3 regions of the Streptosporangium sp. LJ11 genome follow, and region 2 is predicted to be linked to each of the others. Evidence: riboswitches for the same ligand, from Rfam matches in the RefSeq annotation. Region 2 holds a riboswitch; each other region holds the start of a gene.
What was found. Region 2 has a riboswitch for S-adenosylmethionine ahead of thrC (threonine synthase). Riboswitches for the same ligand answer to the same signal wherever they lie in the genome.
Positions count from the first base shown of each region.

Region 1: it holds a riboswitch for S-adenosylmethionine, as region 2 does, so the genes downstream of both, ACTOQ3_RS29715 (aminotransferase class V-fold PLP-dependent enzyme) here and thrC (threonine synthase) in region 2, are expected to answer to the same signal.
Region 3: it holds a riboswitch for S-adenosylmethionine, as region 2 does, so the genes downstream of both, ACTOQ3_RS16455 (glutathione S-transferase C-terminal domain-containing protein) here and thrC (threonine synthase) in region 2, are expected to answer to the same signal.

Region 1 is NZ_JBPXMB010000022.1:95,406-100,853, reverse strand. Features, by position in the region: gene ACTOQ3_RS29725 (acyltransferase family protein) at 1-1,197, opposite strand, end outside; gene ACTOQ3_RS29720 (NADH-quinone oxidoreductase subunit D) at 1,222-2,406, opposite strand; gene ACTOQ3_RS29715 (aminotransferase class V-fold PLP-dependent enzyme) at 2,424-3,758, opposite strand; SAM riboswitch class IV at 3,811-3,926, opposite strand; gene ACTOQ3_RS29710 (TerC family protein) at 4,161-5,027, shown strand; gene ACTOQ3_RS29705 (cytochrome P450) at 5,055-5,448, shown strand, end outside.
Region 2 is NZ_JBPXMB010000054.1:26,466-31,913, reverse strand. Features, by position in the region: gene ACTOQ3_RS42560 (cold-shock protein) at 595-795, opposite strand; gene ACTOQ3_RS42555 (MoaD/ThiS family protein) at 1,142-1,417, opposite strand; gene thrC (threonine synthase) at 1,440-2,738, opposite strand; SAM riboswitch class I at 2,753-2,895, opposite strand; gene ACTOQ3_RS42545 (S1 family peptidase) at 3,114-4,646, opposite strand; gene ACTOQ3_RS42540 (RNA polymerase sigma factor) at 4,943-5,448, opposite strand, start outside.
Region 3 is NZ_JBPXMB010000010.1:32,337-37,784, reverse strand. Features, by position in the region: gene ACTOQ3_RS16460 (FAD/NAD(P)-binding protein) at 1-1,141, opposite strand, end outside; gene ACTOQ3_RS16455 (glutathione S-transferase C-terminal domain-containing protein) at 1,138-2,073, opposite strand; SAM riboswitch class IV at 2,113-2,225, opposite strand; gene ACTOQ3_RS16450 (DUF402 domain-containing protein) at 2,278-2,799, shown strand; gene ACTOQ3_RS16445 (ABC transporter permease) at 2,857-3,609, opposite strand; gene ACTOQ3_RS16440 (ATP-binding cassette domain-containing protein) at 3,602-4,540, opposite strand; gene ACTOQ3_RS16435 (TetR/AcrR family transcriptional regulator) at 4,641-5,378, shown strand.

The DNA of each region.
Region 1 (5,448 bases), on a different contig from region 2:
CACCCCGGCGCCGGGCCCGCCGCCCGCCAGCCACCAGGTCAGCGCCACCCAGATCGCCATGCCGGTCGTGTGGAACAGGAACAGTGGGAGGGCGAACCGGTTGACCGTCTCGTTCACGCGCTGCCACCTGGGACGTTCGAGCAGGCGTTCCATGGGCGGCCTCAGTACCTCCACCAGGCCGATCTGGAAGATCAGGAGCGCCACGATGACGAAGGTGGGCGGCGCCATGTTGGAGAGCTTGTCGCCGGGAACGCCCACCATCGAACCCGGGTAGATGCCCGAGTAGACCAGGCCGAAGAGGGCGAACAACCCGGTCCACAGGATGGCGACGTCGAAGCGGCGGGGAAGCGCCACCACCCTGTCGTAGAAGAAACCCGCCTGGTGGGCCAGTCCCCAGACGATGATCATGTTGAGCCAGCCCGCGGCCTCGTACCCGTAGCGCAGCCGCAGCACGTCGACGACGAGCGCCGCGCCAGCCAGCCAGATCAGGGCAAGCACGTCGTAGTGCCGGTGCAGCCAGAGCGAGATCGGGAGCAGGGCGATCAGCACGAGGTAGACGCCGATGAACCAGAGGGGGCTGATGACGAGCAGGACCACGCGGTCCATCCACTCGATCCCGAACGCCCACGCCACGAGCGCGCCGAACACGATCCAGGTTCCGGCCAGCGCCAGCGCGGGGATCGCGAGGCTCCGGATGCGCCGCGACACGAAGGTGCCGATGCCCACCCCGCGCTCGCAGGCCCGGTTCCACGACAGCAGGTGGACGTATCCGCCCACGTAGAAGAAGAGCGGCAGCACCTGCAGCAGCCACGTCAGGATCCACAGCCCCGAGGTGAAGCCCAGCGGGCTCGTCGGAGAGGGGCCGTCGGGGCCCCACTGCAGGATCGTGAACGCCCAGTGCCAGACGACCACGACGATCAGGCTGAACGCGCGCAGCCAGTCGACGTACCGGTCCCGCCGTGGCCCGTCCCCGACCGGAGGGACCTCGGGCGGCACGGGCTCCGAGGTCGCGGTGGTCGCGGTGGCGGAAGTTCCGGCGGTTCCGGTCGCGGCGGGCCCGGAGGCTCCCGGAACGGGAGCGGCGGGGGGTGCGGGGAACACCGAGGGGGCGGGAGGTGCGGGAGGTGCGGGAGGTGTGGGGAGCGCCGAGGAGACGGGGGGAGTCGCCCTCTCCTGATCCTCACCGGGTTCGGTCATGCGGTTCCAACCGTGCCTTACTCGTCACTTGTCGATGTCGCCGACGACGAAGAACATCGAGCCCAGGATGGCCACCATGTCCGCGACCAGGTGGCCGGGGAGCATCTCGCGCAGCACCTGGACGTTGTTGAAGGAGGCCGAGCGGAGCTTCATCCGCCACGGCGTCTTCTCCCCGCGCGAGACCAGGTAGTAGCCGTTCAGGCCGAGCGGGCTCTCCGTCCAGGCGTAGGTGTGGCCCTCGGGAACCTTCAGCACCTTGGGCAGGCGCTGGTTGACCGGCCCCGGGGGCAGGTCGAGCAGCCGTTCCACGCAGGCGTCGGCCAGGTCGAGGGAGACCTTCACCTGTTCCAGCAGCACTTCGAAGCGGGCGTGGCAGTCTCCCGCCGACCGGGTGACGACCTTCACCGGCAGCTCGCCGTAGGCGAGGTACGGCTCGTCCCTGCGCAGGTCGACGTCGACGCCGGAGGCGCGGGCGATGGGGCCGCTCACGCCGTACTGCATGATCGTCTCGCGGTCGAGGACGCCCACCCCGCGCGTGCGGGCGAGGAAGATCTCGTTCCCGACGATCAGGTTCTCGATGTCGGGCAGCCGTCGCCGCACGTCGGCCACGGCCTGGGCGACCCGGCCCGTCCACCCCTCGGGGATCTCCTCCTTCAGGCCGCCGACCCGGTTGAACATGTAGTGCATGCGCCCGCCGGAGATCTCCTCCATCACGGCCTGGAGGGTCTCGCGCTCCCGGAACGCGTAGAAGACCGGGGTGATCGCGCCGAGCTCCAGCGGGTAGGAGCCGAGGAACATCAGGTGGCTGAGCACCCGGTTGAGCTCGGCCATCAGCGTGCGCGTCCAAACCGCCCTGACCGGCACCTCCATGCCGAGCATCCGCTCCACCGCGAGCACGACGCCCAGCTCGTTGGCGAACGCCGACAGCCAGTCGTGCCGGTTGGCCAGCACGATGATCTGCCGGTAGTCGCGCACCTCGAAGAGCTTCTCCGCGCCCCGGTGCATGTAGCCCACGATCGGCTCGGCCGAGCTGATCCGTTCCCCGTCCAGGGTGAGCCGCAGCCGCAGCACGCCGTGCGTGGACGGGTGCTGCGGACCGATGTTGAGGATCATGTCCTCGGTCGCGAGCTCCTTGCCGTGCGCCCCCCGCACGGCCTCGGCTCCCGCCCCCATTCCCACGCTCAGCTCGCGGGGCGCGCCTTCAGTCATAGGGCCATGCTGTCACGTCAGCCGCGCGAGGCAAGATCCCGCAGGGCGTCGATCAACCGGTCGACGTGCTCGGAGGTGGTACCGATGCCGATGGAGGCGCGGACGGCGGAGGCGGTGACGTCCTCGCAGCCGCCGTCCTTGGCGCCCAGCAGGTGCCGTACGAAGGGGTGGGCGCAGAACTTGCCGTCGCGGACGCCGATGCCGTAGTCGCCGGACAGGGCCTCGGCGACCTCGCGGGCGGTGAAGCCGTCCACCACGAAGGAGACGATGCCGACGCGCGGGTGGTCCGGGCCCCACAGGGACAGCTCGTGCACGCCGGGGACGGAGGCGAGGCCCGCGCGCAGGCGCTCGAGGAGGCGCTCCTCCTCGCGGACCAGCGGGGTCCAGCCGGTGGCGGTCAGGGCGTCGCAGGCCGCGGCGAGCGCGACGGCGCCCAGCACGTTCGGGGTTCCCGCCTCGTGCCGGGCCTCGGGGTCGTCGTGCCACTCAGTGCCGTCGTCGTTCACGGCCTTCACCGCGCCGCCGCCCCGCAGGTACGGCTCGGCCTCGGCCAGCCAGTCGGAACGGCCGATCAGCGCGCCGGTGCCGAACGGCGCGTAGAGCTTGTGGCCGGAGAAGACCACGTAGTCCAGGTCGAGAGCCGTCAGGTTGAAGTGGCGGTGCGGGACGAGCTGCGCGGCGTCGACGAGGACGCGGGCCCCGTGGCGGTGGGCGATGTGGGCCAGCGCGGCGATCGGCCAGAGCTCCCCGGTGACGTTGGAGGCGGCGGTCACGACCAGCAGCTTGGGGCCGTCGATCGAGGCGAGGGCGTCGTCGGCGGCGCGGACGGCCTCGCCGGGGAAGGCGGGGGCCGCCAGCCGCACGACCCGCTCCCAGGGCAGCAGCGAGGCGTGGTGCTCGGTGTCGAAGACCACGGCGGTGGTGCCCTCGGGCAGGCTGCGGGCCAGCAGGTTGGTCGCGTCCGTGGTGTTGCGGGTGAAGATCACCGAGTCGTCGGGACGGGCGCCGACGAAGGCGCGCACCGTGTGCCTGGCCTGCTCGTAGCGGGCCGTGGTCAGCTGGGACGCGTACCCGGCGCCGCGGTGGACGCTGGAGTAGGCCGGGAGCGCGGCGGCGACGGCGGCGCTCACCGGCTCCAGACAGGGGGCGCTCGCGGCGTAGTCGAGGTTGGCGTAGCGGACGAGCCTGCCGCCCCTGACCGGGACCTCCAGGTCCGAGCCGAGCACGGCCGGGATCGGGCGGTCACCGGACGCGTAGGTCCCGGGGACGGTCACCGGAGCGGCGGGGGTGGCCGGGGCGACGGGGGCGGGGATCGCGGGGCTCGCGGGGGTGAAGATCGTCAGGGTGGACATGCCAGGGCTCCTTCGAGGTCATCGGACCCCAACCCATGACACAGGTGCCTGGAGCCCGCGCTTGCCCGGCACACCTCGTGCCGGACCAGGTCCTCACCCGGGGCACCCCGCCGCGGACGCGAGGGTTGCCGGCCAGCGAGCCGGGGCTTGTCACTGGCACTCATGACCTACGGGGGAACTATAACCGACACCTCGCGGTGCCCCGCAAGTCCGAAACGTGATCAACCCGATATCGGAGCCGGGGCGGGCGTCCTCGGGAACGCCCGGCGGATTTGACAGCGAAGCGTGATGAGGGGAAAGGAACTCCGGGCGTCCCCCGGTCGTCCAGGCAGTCAGTCGAAGAAGCACTCAGGCAGCTGGGCCGGCGGTGCGTTCGGGCGTCGGCCGACGAAGGAGGAAGCAATGGACTGGGTGACCAACCCGGAGATATGGATAGGGTTCTTCACCCTTGTCGCCCTGGAGATCGTCCTGGGAATCGACAACATCATCTTCATCTCGATCCTGGTGGGCAAGCTCCCGCCCGAGCAGCGCGACAAGGCCCGCAAGCTCGGTCTCGCCGTCGCCCTGCTCAGCCGCCTCCTGCTGCTGCTGGCGTTGTCGTGGGTGGTGAGGCTCACCGAGCCGATGTTCGAGGTCTTCGGGCAGGGGATATCGGGGCGCGACCTGATCCTGATACTCGGCGGCCTGTTCCTGCTGGGCAAGAGCGTCCACGAGATGCACGGCAGCCTGGAGGGGGAGTCCCACCACTCCGAGGGCAAGGTCGCCTCGTCCTTCACCTCGGTGATCATCCAGATCATGATCCTCGACGTCGTCTTCTCGCTCGACTCGGTGATCACCGCGGTCGGCATGGTCGACGAGCTGGGCGTCATGATCGCGGCCGTCATCGTCTCGGTCATCGTGATGCTGGTCGCCTCCGGGCCGATCAGCCGCTTCGTGGACCGGCACCCGAGCATCAAGATGCTCGCCCTGTCCTTCCTGGTGCTGATCGGCGTCGTGCTCATCGCCGAGGGGTTCGAGCAGCACATCTCCAAGGGCTACATCTACTTCGCGATGGCGTTCTCGCTGCTGGTGGAGCTGCTGAACATCCGGATGCGCGGCAAGGCGGGGCGGAGGCCGGTCGAGCTGCGTTCCCGCTACGAGACCGAGGGCGAGGCCGGTCCGGAGACGCCGGAGGGCACGAACACCCCGGGGACCCCGGTGGGTCAGGGGGTTCCGGCGGGCCGGACGGACGAGCCGGTCGAGAGGGGGAAGCCGGACGAGCAGACCTGATCCTGAACCGGGGATTACGATGCTTACGTGCGCTTTGATCCCTGGAATCCGGAATTCGTCGCCCACCCCTATGACGTCTACGACGAGCTGAGGCGGGAGCGGCCGGTCAGCTTCTTCGAACCGACCGGCCAGTGGCTGGTGGCCAGGCACGCCGACGTCAACGCGCTGCTGCGGGACCGCAGGCTCGGCCGCTCCTACCTGCACGTGGCCTCGCACCAGGAGTTCGGCAGGCCGGACGACCCCGAGTTCCAGGACCCGTTCTGGCGGGTGATCAGGGCGGGAATGCTCGATGTCGAGCCGCCGGTGCACACCAGGCTCCGGCGGCTGGTGTCGAAGGCGTTCACCCCCCGCATGGTCGAGGCGCTCCGCCCCAAGGTCGCCCGGATGGCCGGGCGACTGGTGGACGACTTCGTCGAGCGCG
Region 2 (5,448 bases):
TGGTTCATGCCGCGCTCGAGACCGCGCCGGGCGTCCTCGTTAAACGCGATCATCTTGGCTGCCATACGGCTAACCTCCCAGAGAAAGGGTGGCTTACACCGGATCGAGTCGACGCCCGCGACGGCATGTGGGCCCACGACTCCGTTCGGCGGGCCCCATCGCCTCGATCCAGGATTGGCACTCTCTATGCGTGAGTGCCAACAATCTATTTAGCACTCTACCCTGCCGAGTGCAAGCCACGATCCGTTGACCTGCGCCGCCCGAGACGGAGACGTCAGCTCCGTGTCATGTGGACGTAGATCTCGCGTCACGTCGATGTGGGCCGCGCGTCATCATCGGCCCGCCGCGCGTTCCGCGCCCCCGCGGGCTTCGCGCGCCCGCGTGCGCCTCCGGGCGTCTCCGCGCGACCGCGCACCACCACCCCGCCTCTCGACCCGTACCCCCGCGCGGCCACGTGCGGCCACGTGTCCCGTACGACGCGAAGACCCGGCTCACCTGAAGGGGGGCGAGCCGGGCCTGGGCGGTGAGGATCCAGCGGACTGCGATACCGCGGGATCCACCGGCTCTTCCCTGCGAATTCACGAAACGGCTACGTCAGACCGCCCGGACGGACTCCGCCTGGGGACCTTTCTGACCCTGGGTGATCTCGAACTCGACCCGCTGGCCCTGCTCGAGGGCCCGGTAGCCGTCCATCATGATCGCGGAGTAATGGACGAACACATCCTTACCACCGTCTACCGCGATGAAGCCGTAGCCCTTGTCCGCGTTGAACCATTTGACGGTGCCCTGCGCCACTTGCGACTCCTCTTACTGGTCTTAAGGACGACGCCCATTCCTCTCGCGAAGTCCTCAATCGCCGGGACGGACTTCGCCACGTCGATCGTTCCGACCATACCTGTGGGAAGCGGTAGGGCAACAGAGTCAAGCACCAAACTACCGCTTTACGAGAGCTTTTAGTACGAGAACAGAGTTTCACTATCACTATTAGTTAGTTAAGGGTTACATCATCCATCTAGTCCACGAATATGAGCTTGCATCATAAAATACGGCACCCGCCCGGCCTGAGCCGGGCGGGTGCCGTGGAGTCGCGGGTGCCCCGAGGGTGGCGCGGGGCGGTCAGCGCCGCCTCAGGGCGGGAGAATCAACCTCCGGCCACCGCCGGGATGATGGAGACCTGGACGCCGGAGGGCGTGGCCGTGTCGAGGTTGTCGACAAAACGGACGTCCTCATCCCCTACATAGACGTTGACAAAACGTCGGATCTTTCCCGATTCATCAAGAATCCGGGCGCCGATCCCCGGGAAGTCCGCGTCGAGCTTCTGAAGAACATCACGCAGGGTCTCACCCTCTCCGTTCACCTCGGCGGCACCATCGGTGTAAGTCCGGAGAATCGTCGGAATCCGCACAGAAACGCTCATAATTCAGTACCTTTCACGATTTCTAGGCGATAGCCGCACGGAATGCGTCAAGAGAAGGCCGAATCACCGCGGTCGGGCGCGCCTCCGCGGCCACCGCGTCGAGGGTCTTGAGGCCGTCTCCGGTGTTGAGCACCACGGTCTCGGCGTCGGGGTCGAGGGTGCCCGAGGCGACCAGCTTGCGCAGCACCCCGACGACGACGCCCCCGGCGGTCTCGGCGAAGATGCCCTCGGTCCTGGCCAGCAGCCGGATCGCGTCGACGATCTCGGCGTCGGTGACGTCCTCGACCGCGCCGCCGGTGCGGCGGGCGATGTCCAGGACGTACGGGCCGTCGGCCGGGTTGCCGATCGCCAGCGACTTGGCGATCGTGTCCGGCTTGACCGGGCGGATCACGTCGTGGCCCGCCTTGTAGGCGGCGGAGACCGGGGAGCACCCCTCGGCCTGGGCCGCGAAGATCTTGTACGGCCTGTCCTCGACCAGGCCGAGCGCGACCAGCTCCTTGAAGCCCTTGTCGATCTTCGTGAGCTGCGAGCCCGACGCGACCGGGATGACGATCTGGTCGGGGATGCGCCAGCCGAGCTGCTCGGCGATCTCGTAGGCCAGGGTCTTGGACCCCTCCGCGTAGTACGGCCGGAGGTTGACGTTGACGAAGCCCCACTGGTCGCCCAGCTCGTCGCCGATGAGCTCGGAGCAGAAGCGGTTCACGTCGTCGTACGTGCCCTCGATGCCGATGAGCCTGCCGCCGTACACGGAGGCCATGACGATCTTGGCCTGCTCCAGGTCGGAGGGGATGAACACGCAGGCGTCCAGCCCGGCCCGCGCGGCGGCGGCGGTCACGGCGCCGGCCAGGTTGCCGGTGGAGGAGCAGGAAAGAGTGTGGAAACCGAAGTTGCGGGCGGCCTCGACGGCGATGGCCACCACGCGGTCCTTGAAGGAGTGCGTGGGGTTGCCGGAGTCGTCCTTCACGTGCAGGGAGCGGATGCCCAGCTCGCGGGCGAGGTTGCCGGCGTTGACGAGCTTGGTCCAGCCGGGCGCCATGTTGGGCTTGGCGGCCACGTCGTCGGGGACGGGCAGCAGCGAGCGGTAGCGCCAGATGTTGGTCGGCCCCTCGGCGATCCGCTCCCGGGTCACACGCCCGAAGTCGTACGCGATCTCAAGGGGCCCGAAACACTCGTTACAGGCGAAGCTGGGGCCGAGGTCGTAGCGGGCACCGCACTCCCGGCAGGACAGGGCGACGGCGGGGCCGAAGCGCCGGTCTCGCGCGTCGCCGGCACGACCGGAGGAGGTGGTGGTGGTGTTGTTCTCAGTGGTTGCGAGCGCCATGAAGCGAGGCCTTTCCCTCATCTTCGTCTGCGGACCACCCTGGTCACAGACCGGAATTGGCACCTGTCCCGGCCGACCTCGTTCAGATCACGAGTCTTGAACCGGGATGGTTGCCGGGGCTTCGCAGGGCCGGTCCCTCCACCCCTCTGGATGAGCAAATATTCAGTTGGAAACCTGACGCGCAGGTCCTCAGCACTCTACCCCGACCCGCCGCCCTCCTGACTCCTTGTCTCACTGTGCGAGACATGGCGTGTTATCCACCGGACGATCGAACCTTGGCCGCCGCTCGCGGGGCACCCGGCACGCGCCCCGGACGGCAGGCGGGGTCCCGCCCCCTTCCCGGTCGTCGCCGCCGGAGGCGACCCGCCGGAGCGGTCACGGCACTCGGATCCCCAGGGTGTAGGAGCCGGAGCCTGCCACGGAGACCACCCGGTAGCGGTAGTAGCCGGGCGTGCCGTTGTAGGAGATTCTCTCGTCGGGACCCGCGCTGCTGGAGGTCGCGACGACCGACCAGCCCGCCCTGTTCCACTTCTGCAGGTACAGGTCGAAGTCGGTGCCGTCGGGGCCGTCCAGGCAGGCGAAGTGGAGGCCCCCGGCGGTCGGCCTGTAGTGGAGACCCTTCGGCTGGTAGGCGGCCCCACCGGCGGCCAGGGTGCCGTTGTGGGTGTTGGGGAAGCCGTTGCAGGTGCCCGTGACCGGCGGCGGCGGATTGCCCGCGGTGGTCCTCAGGGCCAGGCCGTAGGCGGTGAGGATCGGGGCGATCGGCTGGAAGTAGGTGGTGCCGCCCTGGTTGCAGTCGCCGGAGCCGCCGGAGGTGACGCCCTGGGCCTGGTCGACGGAGATGAACGAGCCGCCGGAGTCCCCGGATTCGGCGCAGACGGTGGTGCGGGTCAGCCCGAAGACGTTGCCCTGGGGGTAGGTGATACTGGCGTCGCGCTGCTGGATGAGGCCGCAGTGCCAGTCGGTGGTGGAGCCGGACCGGCAGACCGAGGCTCCCTCGACGGCGACCTGGGCGCCGGCGACGGGCGCGGTGCCGCCCTGGCCGTTGTCCACCGTCGGGGTGGCCGTCCAGTTGTCGTTGACCGAGACCCAGGCGTAGTCGCTGCCGGGGAAGACCGATCCCTCGAAGGTGCCCTGGGCGATGCGGTTGAAGCCGGTGGTGGCGGCGCCGGTCCTGCCGCAGTGACCCGCGGTGACGAAACCCTGCCGGGTGTCCTTGAGCACGGAGAAGCCGATCGAGCAGCGGCTGGTGCCGCCGATGTAGTAGGCGTCGCCGCCCACCAGGTCGTACAGCGGCTGGGGAACCTCGGTGGAGGGCAGCACCACTACCGCCGCTTTGTTCACCTCGGCGCTCTCGATGACGTTCTCGGCCGCCTGGGGTTGCGTGGACAGGACGACCACCTTGTTCCTCTTCACGTCGACGTAGCGCGCGCTCGACACGAGCGGCTGCGGCGGCAGGGTCTCGTCGAGCTCACGCTTGATCATGGTGAGCTCCGCCAGTGACCTGGTGACGATCTCGGCCTGGACTCCCGAGTCGAGGATCGTGGGGATGTCGGCGGCACTGGTGGTGGCCGCCACCAGGGTGTGCGCGGTGCTTCCCCTGAGCCAGGTGCCGCCGAAACGGGAACCGAGCCTTCTGCTCAGCTGTGTCGCGATCGGGGTCAGCCGGACCTCGTTGAGCAGCCGGGCCTGGGCCTGCGCCGGGGTCAGGCCCAGGTCGCGCCCGAGCGCCGCCAGCATGCCCGGTGGCGGTTTCAGCGCGGCCGACATGGCCGACATGGCCGACGCGGCGGCGGGCGTGGCCGGGGCGCCCGTCGCGTGGCGTTCGGCGCCGGCCGGTACGGCTGCCAGGGCAAGTGCGCTGGCCGTCAGGGCGCATGATGCGATGACAACGTGTCTACGGAACATGTGGGCTCTCCTCGACCTTTGCCTGTGAAGCGCGAGGGGAGATCACCACATGTCACCGGTTGATCACATGATGCGGGCAACGCCACCTTAAATCAGGTGAGGCCGCCGGAGCCGCACGCCACACGGAAGGTGCGCTCGAACGGTTTCCGTCGGCGGCTCGCCCCGAACCGGGCGCCGTCCGCACCTGCCGTATCTTCACCGGGTGCCGTTCCAGCCGGTCGAAAGCCCCAGCCCGGTACCGCTCCCAGCCGGTCGGAGCCTGACCGACTGGGCACCTTTCGCGGACCGGGCGGCGGTCAGAAGCCGTAGGCGTCGCCCAGGGCGCCCTGGACGTACTTGCGCGCCTGGTGGATGCGCGACTTGGCGGTGCCCAGCGGGATGCGGAGCTGCTCGGCCACCTCGTTGTAGTCGAGCTGGCAGATATCGCGCAGCACCAGCGCCTGGGCCAGCTCCGGCTTCTCGGCCTCCAGCGCCTCCATCGCGTCGAGCAGGTCCAGCCGGGACCCGGCGATCACGCTCACCCGGGCGACGTCCGGCTTCTGCAGCGGCAGCTCGTCGGAGCTCTGCTCGGCCGCGCGGCGCTTCAGCGAGCGGTAGGTGGTCCTGGCGCAGTTGGCGGTCACGATGTGCAGCCAGGTGCTGAACCGTGCGCGCCCCTCGAAGCGGCCGATGTTGCGCGCCACCGCGAGCAGGGTGTCCTGGCAGGCCTCCTCCGCGTCCTGCCGGAAGGGGAGGATCCGGCCGCAGTGCCTGAGCACGGCGGGCTCGATCCGCTTCAGCAGCTCGCCGAGAGCGCGGTGGT
Region 3 (5,448 bases), on a different contig from region 2:
AGCCGCGCATCCACTTCTGCAGGCCGGCCTGGTCGCCGAACCGGATGCCGTCCAGCGGCCGGTCGAGCCGGTCGAAGTCGAGCCGGTCCGGGTGCCGGGGCACGGCCTCGCGGATCAGCCTGCGCATCCCGAGGCTGCGCCACTCCTCGGCGGCGAAGCCCTCCTCGAACTGCGCCCAGCCCAGTTTGGCGCGCTCGGGGTGGGCGGTGATGAGCTCGTGGTAGTACGCGAAGGCCAGCTCCTTGGCGACCAGCGGCCACACGTCGCGGCGGAAGTTCCACGGTCCCTCCCCCAGCGTCTCGCGGGTGAGGAAGCGCGGCACCGGCGGGCGGGCGCCGGTGAAGGGGTAACCGGTCTTGGAGTGGTACGGCACGCCGCGCCGCGACCCCACGCGCAGGAGGGGCTCGCGCCCGTTGGGCAGGTAGACCAGCTCCCCGTCGTACTCGCGGACGAACCGGCCGCCCCGGCCCGAGGTGAGCAGCACCATCAGGTCGACGAAGGCCAGCCCCATCCCCCGCACGATCACCGGCTCTCCCGCGGGAACGCCGTCCAGGTCGAGGTCCGCCGCGTAGCCGGTGGGCAGGTAGCGCAGCCCCCCGCGCGCGGCCAGATCGGCCAGCGCGCTCTCCTCCCTCGTCGGCGTCACGTCGCCGTGTCCCTGGGCCAGGATCACCGCGTCGGCCTCGATCGTCCGGCCGTCGTCCAGCGTCACCGCCTGCCCGCCGGGGACGTCGGCGAGGTCGACGGCGCGGGCGGCGTGCACGTGCACCCGGACGCCGCGCGGGGCGTTCGCCACCGCCTGCCGGAAGACGTGGGAGAGGTAGCCGTTCTGTGCCGGGCGGGAGGCGAACCTGCCGGGGTCGCCGCCGAGCCACTCGGCCAGCGTGGGTCCGGGGCGGATCGGTCCCTCGCAGCGCACCGACTCGTCGGTGAAGAGCGTCACGTCGGCGGCGGCGGAGTTCATCCAGAGCAGGTCCGGCTGGTCGTGGCGCCAGACGCGCCCGCCGCCCGGCGGGTGGGGGTCGATCACGTGGACGTCCAGCGACGGCCAGCCGAGCAGGTCGGCGGCGTTGGCGCAGATGCGCTCCACCAGGCAGGTGCCCGTCGGCCCGGCGCCGACGACGGCGATCGAGGCGCTCATACGGCGGCTCTGCGGTGCGGCTGGTCCCAGTCGGCGTGCGACGGCTCGACCGGGATCCGCCAGGCGTCGGTCTCGCCCGACGTACGGGCGATGACGGCGAAGTCGGTGTTCTCGCGGAAGGCGGGGTGGGCGTACAGGTCCCTGGCGTAGGCCCACAGGTTGGGGAAGGCGGTCAGCGGGCGCTCGCTGATCCTCGCCGCCGGGTTGTCGCTCAGGTCGAAGCGGAGCAGGGTCGGCCAGAGCCGCACGTCCGCCTCGGTGATCCCCGAGCCGAACAGGAACCTGCGGTCGGCCAGGCGGGCGTCCAGCTCGTCCAGGAAGGCGACCACGGCCCCGCGCGCCTCGGTGTACGCGGTCTCGGTGGTGGTCGCCGCCACGCGGCCCGCCGCCGTGTTGACGATCTCGTAGATCCTCGTGTTGAGCTCGTCGATCTCCGGCCTGAGCTCCTCGGGGTAGAGGTCGGCCTCGGGGTCGCCGCCGAACCGGGTGGCCAGGTCGATCGTGATGTCGGGGAAGTTGTTGCTGACGATGCGGCCGGTCGTCCTGTCCCACAGGACCGGCACCGAGACGTGCCCGTCGAAGCCGGGCTCGGTCACCTCGTACGCCTGCCGAAGGATGGTGAACCCGTTGACCGGGTCGGCCCCGCGCCGCTCGCGGAACGCCCACCCGCGCCCGTCGCGCTCGTCGTCGACGTAGGAGAGCGAGACCGCGTCCTGGAGTCCCTTGAGGGAGCGCACGATGGCCGCGCGCTGCGCGTACGGACAGACGGCCGCGACGTAGAGGTGATAGCGCCCGGGCTCGGCGGGGAAGGCGGATGTGCCGATCCGCCCCTGGAAGGGGTAGCGCGGGCCGGGCCTGCCACCGGGCCGGTAGTGGCCGTGGGTGTCGAGGTCGACGGGGCTCGCGTGGTTCAGTGTGCTGGTCTTCGACATGTGGCGCTCCCGGCATGTCTCGGTGACCCTGGTTGAGGGGGTCCGCGCTTGCGGCACGCCCACCGTGCCGCCAGGTCTCCCCCGGAGGCACCCCGCCGCGGTGCGAGGGTTGCCGGTCAGCCAGCCGGGGCTTCTCACTGACGCTCTTAACCTATTTAGAAGGTAGGAAATACATAGATCTCTGTCAAGGCTTAGTGTCGTGGAATGTCCTATGAGAGCGTGAACGTGGTCTACCGCAAGTACGACGGATCACTGCACTGGCATCACCGCGGCCTGCTGCTCGGCGAGGACGAGCACGGGGTGTGGACGGGCTGCGTGGCCGACTCCAGTGGCCACAAGGGCGACGGTCCCGCGGTCCCCTGGCCGCATCCGTTCGTGATGCTCTTCCCGCGCGACGCCTGGTGGACGGCCGCCTTCAACGCCGCCCCGCACAAGCACGAGATCTACTGCGACGTCTCCACGGTGCCGGAGTGGAGAGACGGCGAGGTCACCATGGTCGACCTGGACCTCGACGTGATCCGGACCCGCCGGAACCTGCTGAAGGGCCGCCCGAGCAGGGTCTTCCTGGACGACGAGGACGAGTTCGAGGAGCACCGGGTCAAGTACGCCTACCCGACCGACGTGGTCGAGAACGCCCGAGCCTCGGCCGCCTGGCTGATGGAGGCCGTCACCTCCCGCACCGCCCCCTTCGGGGACGCGCCGCGCTGGCTCACCCTGGTCGGCTGAACCATGGGCGGGGGTGCCGGGGGTGGCGACCCCCACCGCCCCGGCACCCCCGCGACCTCAGCGGGCGCGGTGGCGGAACATCCTGGCGGAGAGGACCGCCGAGACCAGCAGGAAACCGCCGCACCAGGCCAGCGCCTTCCACGGGTCGCCCCCCACGGGCCGGTCGAGCAGCAGGCCGCGTACGGACTCGATGATCGGCGTGGCCGGCTGGTTCTCCGCGAACCCGTGCAACCACGCGGGCATGGTGTGCACCGGGACGAAGGCGCTGCTCGGGTAGGGCAGGAACATCACCAGGAAGGTGAAGGCGCCCGCGGCCTCCGGCGTCCTGGCCAGCAGGCCGACCAGGGCCGAGACGGCGGACATGGCCAGGACGAACACCACCAGGACGCCCACCGCCGCGGCCCAGCCGGACAGGCCCGCGTCCGCCCGGAAGCCGAGCAGGAACGCGACGGCGAACACGATGGCGAGCGAGGTGAGGTTGCGCACGGTGCTCGCGGCCACGTGCCCGCCCAGGAACGCCCCGCCGCCGACGTCCATCGACCTGAACCTGTCGACGATCCCCCGGCTCATGTCGTGGCTGACGGCGACCGCGGTCAGGGAGGCGCCGTAGGAGGCGCACATGACGAGGATGCCGGGGACGGCGTAGGTGACGTAGTCGGTGCCGGTCTGTATCGCGCCGCCGAACAGGTAGACGAACAGCAGCATGACCAGGACGGGCATCAGGAACGAGGTGAGCAGCGCGTCGAGGTTGCGCAGCGACAGGCGGACGGCACGGCCGGTCATCACCGGCCAGGCGGCGAGTTCAGACACCGGCCCGCTCCCTGTCCGTCAGCGCGAGGAACGCGTCGTCGAGCGTGGCGCCGCGCACGGTGAACCTCTCGACCGCCGAACGCCCCGGGTCCACCTCGTCCAGCAGGGCGCGGATCCCCGTGGCGCTCCCGTCGGTGGCCGCCCCGACGGTCAGCGTGGCGAGATCGGCGTGGAGGGCCCGCGCCCCGAGAAGGCGCGTCACCTCGGCGAACGACCGCGCGTCGGACAGGACGAGGTCCAGCCGCCAGGCGGCGACCCTCGCCTTGAGCTCGTCGGCGGTGCCCTCCGCCACCACCCGCCCGCCGTCGAGCAGCGCGATCCTGTCGGCCAGGCTGTCGGCCTCCTCCAGATACTGGGTGGTCAGGAAGACCGTGGTACCCGTGCCGGTGAGCTGGGTGATCACCTCCCACATCGCCTGCCTGCTCCGCACGTCGAGACCGGTGGTCGGCTCGTCGAGAAAGATCACCGACGGCGCGCCGACCAGCCCCGCGGCCAGGTCCAGCCGTCGCCACATGCCGCCCGAGTACGTGCCGACCCGCCGCCTCCCCGCCTCGACCAGGTCGAACCGCTCCAGCAGCTCGGCCGCCCTGCGGCGGGCCGCCGCGCGCGACAGACCGGACAGGCGGCCCATCATCCGCAGGTTCTCCTCGCCGGTCAGCAGCTCGTCGACCGCCGCGTGCTGGCCGGTCAGGCTGATGGCGCGGCGGACCCGGCGGCGGTCGCGCACGACGTCGAACCCGGCCACCGTGGCCCGCCCCGCGTCCGGCCTGACCAGCGTCGCCAGGGTGCGCACGGTCGTGGTCTTGCCCGCGCCGTTCGAACCGAGCAGCGCGTACACGCTGCCCCTGGCGACGCGCAGGTCGACACCGGTCAGGACGGCGACCCGGCCGTAGGACTTGGTGAGGCCGACGACCTCTATCGCTGGTTCCACTGCCCCTCCTGCGTATGGCGTACGCTCTACTGTTTATGGCATACGCGGTATTGCGTAAGGTATACACTCACGGGAAAGGACGGTCAAGCCCGGGAGCGCGATGGAAGTGCCGGAAAGCGTGGAGATCGCCTGGGGGCTGCGCGAGCGGCCCGGCAAGGGGCCCAAACGCACCCTGAGCCTGGAGCACATCGTGGAGGCGGCCCTGCGCGTGGGCTCCGCGGAGGGACTCCCCGCGGTCTCGATGAGCAAGATCGCCGCCGAGCTCGGCGTCTCCACGATGGCGCTCTACCGCTACGTCACCTCCAAGGGCGACCTGCTCATGCTCATCACGGACGCGGTGCTCGGCCCTCCTCCCCCGCTTCCGGAGCCGGGCGACGACTGGCGCCGGGGCGTCCACCGGTGGGCCGCCGCCATGCGCGCCTCCCTGCAGAGGCACCCCTGGTCGTTGCGCATCCCCATCACCGGCCCGGGGATCATGCCCAACCACGTCGCCTGGCTGGAGGCCGGGCTGCGCTGCCTGCGCGGCACCGGACTCGACCCGGACACGAAGCTGGCGGCGCTGCTGCTGGTCAACGGCTTCGTCAGGACCGAGGTGGCGCTGCTGGCCGACCTCCAGGACGCCTTCGACGCCTCCCAGGTCACCGACGAGGAGGCGCTGTCCGGCTACGCCCGGTCACTCGCCAGGCTCACCGACGCCGAGCGCTTCCCCGAGATCCACGAGCTTCTCGAAGCCCGGGTCTTCGACATGTCGGGCGGTCCCGACGACGAGTTCGCCTTCGGCATGGACCGCATCCTCGACGGCGTCGCGGTGCTCGTGACCGGAAAACCGCCCGCCTGATCCGGAACGGCCTCGCACCCCTCGCACCCCTCGCGCCGGAAGCCGCCCCGGCCCGGCGGCCCGGCGGCGT